Regions from separate parts of the Bacillus sp. FSL K6-0138 genome, predicted to be linked through region 1. Evidence: riboswitches for the same ligand, from Rfam matches in the RefSeq annotation. Region 1 holds a riboswitch; the other holds the start of a gene.
What was found. Region 1 has a riboswitch for cyclic di-AMP ahead of MHB78_RS03315 (dicarboxylate/amino acid:cation symporter). Riboswitches for the same ligand answer to the same signal wherever they lie in the genome.
Positions count from the first base shown of each region.

Region 1 (5,018 bases):
ATATGGTCGACGCTTTTGCAAAAGGGGATATTCTGCAAGTGCTATTTTTCTCCATTCTTTTCGGAACCGGCCTTGCTGCATTGGGGAAAAAAGGGCAGAGCATCATCGATTTTTTTGATAAATTATCACAGGTTTTCTTCAAAATTATCGGCTATATTATGAGGGCTGCCCCGATCGGTGCATTCGGCGCCATTGCCTATACAATCGGACATTTCGGGCTCGCATCCATGCAGCCGCTGGCAAAGCTGATGCTGTCCGTTTACTTGACGATGTTTATATTCGTGTTTGTCGTATTGAACATTATTTGCAGAATGTACGGTTTTAGTTTATGGAATTATTTGCGCTTTATTAAAGACGAGCTGCTGATCGTTCTCGGCACAAGCTCCTCTGAATCCGTGCTTCCGCGAATGATGGATAAGATGGAGCGCTACGGCTGCTCGAAGTCGGTGGTCGGCCTCGTCATTCCGACGGGCTACTCCTTTAACCTTGACGGCACTTCCATCTATTTATCGATGGCCGTTGTCTTCCTTGCGCAAGTATTTGGCATCGATTTATCGATCGGCCAGCAGATTACGATCATTCTCGTCTTGATGCTGACGTCAAAAGGAGCTGCGGGCGTGACCGGAAGCGGATTTATCGTACTGGCGTCAACCCTTTCCGCCCTTCAGGTCATTCCGCTTGAAGGCCTGGCACTCCTGCTCGGGGTCGATCGCTTTATGAGCGAAGGAAGGGCGATCGTCAATCTGATCGGAAATGGAATCGCGACTATCGTGGTAGCAAAAAGCGAGAAAGAATTCGATGAAGAAAAAAGCATGGAAGCCGTATCTCAGATGAAAAAGATGAAGACTGCCGTTTAAGAAAAGGGGCGCCGGAGAACCGGCGCCTTTCGCATTCAAAAAACGTTTTGAAAAATAAAATTTTTTAAGATTTATTTAAGCCGCAGAAAGAGATTTCTGCGCTTTTTTGTTATATAATTTACAGATGATACATCATCTTATAAATATACAGCGTGAATATGCTAAAAGTTAAGGACTAAAGTACTGGTGGGAGTGTGCACGAATGGCAGCGTTGATTAAATTTTTTCAGCATCCTGGGGTCAGGCGCTTTTTTGTTTTTGTTGTTTTAGCGGGGATCTTATACTTTTTCCGCAGCATGATGAATTTGATACTGCTCACATTTATTTTTACGTTTTTAATGAATCGTTTGGAAAATGTGATCAGAAGTTTTTTAAACCGTTTTATCAAAGTCAGCCAAAGGCTGATTATATCCTGTTTATACGCTGCGCTTGTCCTTGGTCTTTCGATCGGCGGGGCGGTGTACTATCCCGTTATCGTCAAGCAGATTCAGCAGCTGATTAAACAGGGCAAATATATCGCTTCTCATCCAGACAGCATTCCTTTTCTCGATATGGTCACCGGCATGTTCGGGGATATCAACCTGACATCATATTTGGAAAAAGGGCTTAACTTTATCTATACATATATCACGGACATCGGCACATTCAGCATCCAGGTGATTATGTCCTTAATTCTCAGTATGTTTTTCTTGATAGAAAAAGATAAAGTCATGAAATTGATGGATAAATTCAAAACGAGCAAAGTCGCTGTTTTTTATGAGGAGATTGCGTTTTTCGGAAAGAAGTTTACGCGAACGTTCGGCAAGGTGCTTGAAGCTCAGTTCATCATCGCTTCCGTGAACTGCGCGTTAACGACCATTGCCCTCGGAATCATGGGTTTTCCTCAGCTTTTCGGCCTTGCGGTCATGGTATTTTTCCTCGGATTGGTTCCTGTCGCCGGCGTTGTGATTTCTCTTATTCCTTTAAGTTTCATAGCCTACAGTATCGGAGGAATGGCATACATCGTCTCCTTAGTGCTCGTCATCTTGATCGTTCATGCGATTGAAACATACTTCCTCAATCCGAAATTGATGTCAGCCAAGACCGAACTGCCGATATTCTTCACGTTTATCGTGCTGATTTTTTCCGAGCATTTCATGGGCATTTGGGGCCTGATTATCGGGATTCCGATTTTTGTGTTCCTGCTTGATGTTCTCGATGTGACAAACCAGGACGAAAAGCAGGCCGTGAAGCCTAAGGATAAGTAATAAATTGTAAAACGAAATAGGTTATTTACATATTTCGAATTATCAGGTATAAATGTAATATAACGAAATAACGCCACGCGTTTAATCCTTTAGTAGGGGTGGGGGACCCGATCTTTTGGGGTGAATTTTTCCGTTTTAGCGGAAAAACGGACATCTCTTCGTCCGAACCCGTCAGCTAACCCCATCGACGTGAAGAGAGCCATGTGGAACCAAACGGAATTGTAAAAGTCCATGGGAGACCTCTCTCATGGGCTTTTTTGTTCAGAAAGGGGAGGATTTTATTGAAGTTGGCAACGAAAATTATCATTGGTTTGATCCTTGGTGCTGTCGTCGGCATTGTGCTGAACGTTACGTCGCCGGACCTGTTCTCGAAGCTTAACACGTTTGTATTCGGGCCGCTTGGGACCATTTTCTTAAACCTCATTAAGATGCTGGTCGTCCCGATTGTATTCTTTTCTCTGACTTTAGGGGTAGCCGGTCTTGGAGATCCGAAAAAACTCGGCAGAATCGGTGCGAAAACGATCGCGTACTTTTTATCGACAACAGCGGTCGCCATCATCATCGGACTTATTTTGGCTTTGATCATTAAGCCCGGTGAAATCGGAAGCTACGATACGAGCTCCGCGCAATATAAGGCCGAGGAAGCACCGAGCATTGCGGATACGCTGTTGAACATCATTCCGACGAATCCGGTTCAGGCGATGGCTGAGGGAAATATGCTGCAGATCATCGCTTTCTCGATCCTGGTCGGACTCGGCATTACGATGCTCGGGAAAAAAGCCGACGCTCTCCTAAAAGTGGTTGAGCAAGGCAACGAATTGATGATGTATCTCGTCAACCTTGTGATGAAATTCGCGCCGTACGGGACGTTCGGTTTGATCGCGACGGCAATCGGCAGCCAGGGATGGAACGCGATCAAAGCGATGGGACTGTACATGATCGTTGTCATATTGGCGCTTGTTATACACACGATCGTCACTTACGGTTCGACGATTGCATTATTTGCAAAGCGGAATCCAATTACATTTTTTAAGGACTTCTCAGAAGTGATGATCGTAGCGTTCAGTACGTCAAGCAGCAATGCGACGCTTCCAGTTTCTATGGATGTGGCTCAAAGAAAACTGAAAGTGCCGGAGCCGATCAGCAGTTTCGTTCAGCCGCTCGGAGCGACGATCAATATGGATGGGACGGCGATCATGCAAGGGGTAGCGACGATCTTTATCGCCCAGGTCTACGGAGTCGAACTGACGATTCCGCAGCTGTTAATGGTCGTTTTAACAGCCGTGCTGGCCAGCATCGGAACGGCGGGAGTCCCGGGTGTCGGCCTGATCATGTTGGCGATGGTGCTTCAATCTGTAAACCTTCCTGTCGCCGGAATTGCCTTAATTTTGGGAATTGACCGACTTTTGGATATGGTCAGAACGGCCGTCAACACGACGGGAGATGCTGCATGCGCCGTCATTGTCACCGAGACCGAGAAAAAGCACGGCAATATCGAAGCGCCGCATCCGGAAGTGTCTGTGTAACACGGTGAAAAATGCTATAATCAAACAGTGCCTTTTGGCACTGTTTATTTTTGGTACTAAAGGAGGGGCCTCCATGACACCTGTTTTACATATAGAAGGCGTCGATAAGATCATTGACGGCAAGACGATCCTGAAAAACATCAATCTCGAGGCGGACAAGGGGGAAATCATCGGCCTGCTTGGTCCGAACGGTTCCGGAAAAACGACCCTTATCAAATTGATGACCGGTTTGATCAAACAGAGCAGCGGGTCGATCATCATTAACGGTTTTCCGATTGACCGCCAATTCGAAAAGGCGATTCAGGCCGTGGGTGCGATCGTGGAAAACCCGGAATTTTATCCGTACCTCACAGGCTATGAAAATCTCATACATTATGCAAATATGCACAAAGATATCGCTCAGGAGCGGCTCGATGAGGTGGTCGAACGCGTCGGCCTTGGAGATGCAATCGATGATAAAGTCAAAACATACTCGCTCGGCATGAGGCAGCGCCTCGGGATTGCCCAGGCGATCCTACACCGTCCGAAGCTGCTGATATTGGACGAACCGACAAACGGTCTCGATCCTGCGGGAATGAAAGATTTCCGCGGCCACCTTCGCGAGCTGGCCAAAGAGGAAGGAACCGTCATCTTGTTTGCAACGCACTTGTTGAAGGAAGTCGAAGATTTGTGTGATCGGGTCGTCATCCTTCAAAATGGAAGAGTCAAATCGACAGTCACCTTACATGGCGCAGAAGAAAAGCTTGAAAAAGCGCTTTTGGAAGTGGAGCCTGAGGAGAAAGCACTTCAATGGCTGAAAGGGAACGGCTATGAAGCCTGGAAGGAAAAAGGACTCATAGCCGTTAAAGTCGAGAAAAGGAAAATTCTGGATTTAAATAAACAGCTTGTCATGAACGATATCGATGTATATTCGATTGCTCCGTTTAAGCAGTCGCTGGAGGATGAATACATGACGTTAACGGCCGCCATGGAAGAGGAGGGGGATTTTGATGTACAGACTCATCAAAAATGAGCATGTCAAGCTGCTGAAGCGAAGGGTGACGTTTGTGTCGCTGGTGCTGATCGCTGCGTTTCAATTTCTGTTTGCGCTGGTAACGAAACGGATATTGGCGGGCGCAGGCGCTGAAGACCATTTCATCGGCTATTTTTCCTTTGCGCCGAACCTCAACATACTCCTGCAGGGGCTTTCGGTTGCGGTGGCAGCTTCGATTATTTCATTTGAATACGACAAAAAGACGATCAAATTTCTGCTGATCCGACCGGTCAGCAGGGAAAAAATCCTCATTTCTAAATTTTTGACAAGTGTCCTTGCAAGCATTTGGCTCTTTGTCGTCTATTACGGCTTTTCGCTGCTTTACGGACTCGTCTTTTTCGGCATAAAGCTTGATC
Region 1 is NZ_CP150286.1:626,411-631,428, forward strand. It holds gene dctP (C4-dicarboxylate transporter DctP) at 1-857, shown strand, start outside; gene MHB78_RS03310 (AI-2E family transporter) at 1,060-2,103, shown strand; cyclic di-AMP (ydaO/yuaA leader) riboswitch at 2,172-2,307, shown strand; gene MHB78_RS03315 (dicarboxylate/amino acid:cation symporter) at 2,385-3,629, shown strand; gene MHB78_RS03320 (ABC transporter ATP-binding protein) at 3,703-4,641, shown strand; gene MHB78_RS03325 (ABC transporter permease) at 4,619-5,018, shown strand, end outside.

Region 2 (5,018 bases), 1.8 Mb from region 1:
AAACGTTTCTCCTGGTTCGCTTGTAATTTTTACTTTAATCGAATCGCTGACAACACGGGTTCCTCCCGTAACAGAGCTGAAATCGCCCCCCGCCTCTTTTATGACCGGCGCTGATTCGCCGGTAATCGCCGATTCGTCGACTGAAGCGAGACCCGCGATCACTTCGCCGTCGCTCGGGATCATTTCTCCCTGGGAGACGATGACGATGTCGCCCTTGCGAAGATCGGAAGATGAAACTTTTTCTATATTCCCGTTAACTACTTGATTGGCCCATATTCCCTTCTTCGTCTGTTTTAAAGAATCGGCCTGCGCCTTTCCTCTCCCTTCAGCCAGAGCTTCGGCGAAGTTGGCGAACAAAACCGTGAACAGTAAAATGACGGAGACCGCCGCATTAAACCAGACGGGCGCCATGCTCCCGAAAAATTGCGGGAATACGGAAATTAAAACCGAGATAAAAAAGCCTATCTCAACGACAAACATAATCGGATTTCGAATCATGATGCGCGGATCCAATTTCAAAACAGCGTCTTTAAGCGCCTCTTTTACAATCGTTTTATTAAGGGTTTTATTCGTTTTCCGAACCGAATCCGCTCCGTGCTGCCGTTCGGCATTGCTGAAATCGTTCACTGTAAGCCCTCCTATAAAGTTAAAAATTCTGCGGCAGGTCCCAAAACCAGCACAGGGAAAAAGGTTAATGCCCCGACAATCAGAATCACCGTGACGAAAATACCGCCAAATATACCCGAATCGGTCCGGAACGTACCGATGGTGTCAGGGACCGTTCTTTTTTCAAGCAAAGATCCGGCGACTGCCAAAAGCGTAACAATTGAAATATAGCGGCCGATGAACATCACAATCCCTGTTGACATATTCCAGAACGCTGTTCCATCTTTCAGCCCTTCAAAACCCGATCCGTTGTTTGCCGCTGAGGACGTAAATTCGTACAAAATTTGGCTGATCCCGTGAAAACCGGGATTCGAGATGGCTTCCCGTCCCATTGGGGTATAGAGGGCAAGTGCAGACGCCCCTAAAATCAACAGCGGCTGAATCAGCAACGTGACAGCCAATAGCTTCATTTCTTTGCCTTCAATTTTTTTGCCTAAAAATTCAGGTGTTCTTCCAACCATTAAACCAGACAAGAACACGGCGATCATCGCATACAGCAGCATGTTCATAAATCCGGCTCCGAATCCGCCGAAGACGGTGTTCAGCATCATATTGGCCATGGCCAGCAATCCTGTCAGAGGCATCAGGCTGTCGTGCATGGCATTGACCGCACCCGTTTCACTTGCCGTTGTCACCATGGCATACAAGGATGAATACCAGGTTCCGAAGCGGACCTCTTTTCCTTCCAGACTGCCGGCTTCATGCTGAATTCCCATTTCATTGATTGCCGGGTTCCCGTTGGATTCCGCCATAAAAGCTGCACCCATTATGAATAAAAAGAGAAGTCCCGCCGAGATAAAGAGAATGCGCCCCTGTTTTGGGTTTCCGACCATTTTCCCATACGTAAACGGCAGTGAAACGGTGATAAGCAGCATTAATAACATTTGCAGCGCATTGCTCCACCCATTTGGATTTTCAAATGGGTGTGCAGAGTTTGCTCCGAAATATCCCCCGCCGTTGTTTCCCAGCTCTTTTATGGATAAAAAGGATGCAACGGGTCCGCGTAAAATCGTTTGGTCCCCTCCTTCCAGCGTTTTTGCCACTACAGATGCATCAACTGTTTGCGGAACGCCGAGACCGACAAAAACAAGGGACATGACCGCTGCAACCGGAAGCAGAATCCGGGTAATACAGCGGACCAGATCAACATAAAAGTTTCCGAGCGGTTTTCCGGCGAGGCCCCGAATCATGGCAATTGCCGCGGCCAACGCAGTGGCAGGCGCCGTAAACATTAAAAAGATAATCGCAAACATTTGCGAAAACAGGGAAAGACCGATTTCGCCGCTGTAGTGCTGCAAATTCGTATTGGTCATAAAACTGATTGCCGTATTAAACGCAAGCGAAGGACTCATTCCGCTGACATTCGTCGGGTTTAACGGCAATATTCCTTGCAGCCGAAAGACCGCATAAACAATCAAGATCATGACCGCGTTTGTTAATACTAAGGAAACCGCGTATTTCTTCCAAGATTGATTTTCCGTTTTCACACCGCCAATTCGGTAAAATAACCGTTCAGCCGGGAGAAACAGCCTGTCGATTTTGGATGGGCCGTAATCAAATGCTTTAGCAATGTAAAGACCCATTGGTTTAGCTGACAAAAGTGCAATCAATACGATGACGCATATTGAAATAAACAAAATCATTTCTTCAACCCCCACTTGTGTTTACTAAAACTTTTCCGGATGAAGCAAGGCGTATGTCAAATAGGTAAACAGCGCGATAACTGCAGCTATCAATAGAATCATTGCGCTTCTCCTTTCACGGTTATTTTTTTGGTTGGTGACCGATTGTATGTTCAGCCCATTTGGCCAATAAAAGAATCATTGATACCAAAGCGGCAAAGATGACCAGCATCAAAAAATCCAACACGTACATCACCCCCTTTGTTTTCTGTAAAACGGCATGAAAAAAAGCCGCAAGAGAACAAACCTCTTACGGCTTTTTTTAGGGCACAGTTAAGAAACCGTGCTTTCCGCACGTATTTGGGTTCTCTTTAAACGCTTGCGAGGTTAGCTGTCGGATTCAGGTGCAAAGAGTCACCTTACCTTTAAAAAAGGATTCACCCCAAGTGGCAGTACCACAAAAATGGTTCCCCCGCTTCCAAACTGGAATTCAGCGGTTACGATAATTGGAAATTTTATTCAGATTTTTGATGAGATTTATATTACTCTCGTTAAATTGAACTGTAAAGTTTGATAAAACATTAAAAATGATGAAATGAGATGATTTTGAGTGATTTTTAACTTCATATATCCTATTTACTTTCTGTATCTCTGTTTTTCTTTCTGTTTCACAAAAATCATTTGACATCTCTTCCAGCATTTTAATTTATTAAAAAAATAAAAATGAAACGAGAAATGCTCAATCGTCTTGTCATGAAGTGAATCTTGCAAAAATTTTCAGCCTTAAACAGTCAGGATCGGAAGTGATCAAGAAACTGTAGCAGTCTGAAATCCAGGAATGAGCCGGCCGGCGATCGGGATGTCTCTCGGCGGCACAGCTCATTTTTCTGATGTTTGAAAGATTTACTGAAATAACTTTTCGTCAATACGTCTACCAGGCATATACCTCAGGTGTTTCCCCTCCAGGTCCGGGAAAAATGTCATTCAGCTCGCTGAGCACGTCTTCTTCCAGACTGATTTCGACCGCTCTGATCGCATCCCGCAGCTGTTCTACGGTTCTTGGCCCGATAATCGGTGCGGTGAGCGCCGGATTTGTAAGCACCCATGCCAACGCAACATTGGCTTCTTTCTCCCCCAGCTCCTTGCATAAAGCCGAAAATCTGTCAAGCTGTGTTCGATGCTTTTCGATTAAATCCGCCCTTTGGGACGTTCGGGTTCCGGCGTGCTTTTTTAGCGCACGGCCTCCGAGAAGCCCTCCTGCAAGCGGGCTCCATGCCACTACGCCAAGGCCGAGATCCCGGGCAGCCGGCAGCACTTCCATTTCCGCCGTCCGCTCTAATAAACTATACTTATGCTGCTCTGTGACAAGCCCCATGAAATTGCGTCTCGCGGCTGCTGCCTGTGCTTTGACCAAATGCCAGCCTGCAAAGTTGCTTGAGCCGATGTAGTCGACGTTGCCTGATCGAACCTGGCCCTCGAATGCTTCCCATATTTCATCCCACGGGGTCCGCCGGTCGATATGATGCATTTGATACAGTTCGATATGGTCGGTCTGCAGCCGCTTCAGAGATCCTTCCAGGTGGCGTCTGATTTTGTAAAGAGACAGGCCTCTTGTATCGTTCGGTCCGTCGTTTGAATCAGATATCGGTTCATACACTTTCGTCGCCAGGACGACTTTTTCGCGGCGCTGCCCCCCTTGGGCAAACCATTTTCCGATGAGGCTTTCCGTCAATCCGGCATTTTCACCCCAGCCGTAGATATTGGCGGTATCAAAAAACTGTATGCCGCTATCGAGCGCTTCGTCCATGATGCGGAATGCTGTCTTTTCATCTGTATCCACTCCAAAGTTCATCGTCCCCAGGCACAAACGGCTGACGCGCAATCCCGTTCTTCCTAAAAAAGTATATTTCATGACAATCCTCTCCTTATACAATGTTTTGTAAGCAGTGAAGCAAATGATTCAACAACTTCCCGGCTTCCTGTTACGATAAAGAAGACGAAGCAAATGTAAAACGGACGCAAAATGCAGCAGAAGGATATTGAAGTGAATGTAGAAGATCTATGGAATAGATATCATGAGCCGTTAAAAACATTTATCGCGCTTAGAGTCAAAGACCAATCGGCAGTTGATGATTTAGTGCAAATCGTATTTATGAAAGTTCAAATTCATCTCTCGAATGTAAAGAATGTACAAAACATCCGCGCTTGGATCTACAAGGTTGCCCGAAATACGATCATCGATTTTTACCGTACGGATAAATCGATTGAACAGCTTCCAGAGCAAATTGAATTAAGCGGTGACACCGAAGAGGAAAACTATACAAAAGAAGCGGCTGCTTGTATTCGCTCCTCGATCAAAAGGCTGCCGGAAAAGTATCGGGAGGCGCTCGAACTGACAGAAATCCAGGGGCTGTCGCAAAAGGAATTGTGCGAAAAGACGGGGATGTCTTATTCAGGGGCGAAATCAAGGGTGCAGCGCGGGCGCGAAAAATTAAAGCAGCTGATGACGGGATGCTACCATATTGAATCAGATCGATACGGAAATATTATCGATTTTCGGATGTTGAAAGAATAGCTTGCGTACAAAACCGGTTCCTCGTACGAAGGAACCGGTTTCATTTTACAGGCTTGATACAATGCATTCGGCATGCCCGCTAATCTCGAACTCGCCGAAGCCGTCGGGCAGCAAGATGTGATCTCCTTTTTTCAATGAATATTCATGTCCGCTTG
Region 2 is NZ_CP150286.1:2,390,900-2,395,917, reverse strand. It holds gene kdpB (potassium-transporting ATPase subunit KdpB) at 1-627, opposite strand, end outside; gene kdpA (potassium-transporting ATPase subunit KdpA) at 639-2,306, opposite strand; cyclic di-AMP (ydaO/yuaA leader) riboswitch at 2,649-2,794, opposite strand; gene MHB78_RS12630 (aldo/keto reductase) at 3,220-4,200, opposite strand; gene sigZ (RNA polymerase sigma factor SigZ) at 4,333-4,863, shown strand; gene manA (mannose-6-phosphate isomerase, class I) at 4,909-5,018, opposite strand, start outside.
Region 2: another riboswitch for cyclic di-AMP. It lies ahead of kdpA (potassium-transporting ATPase subunit KdpA); the one in region 1 lies ahead of MHB78_RS03315 (dicarboxylate/amino acid:cation symporter).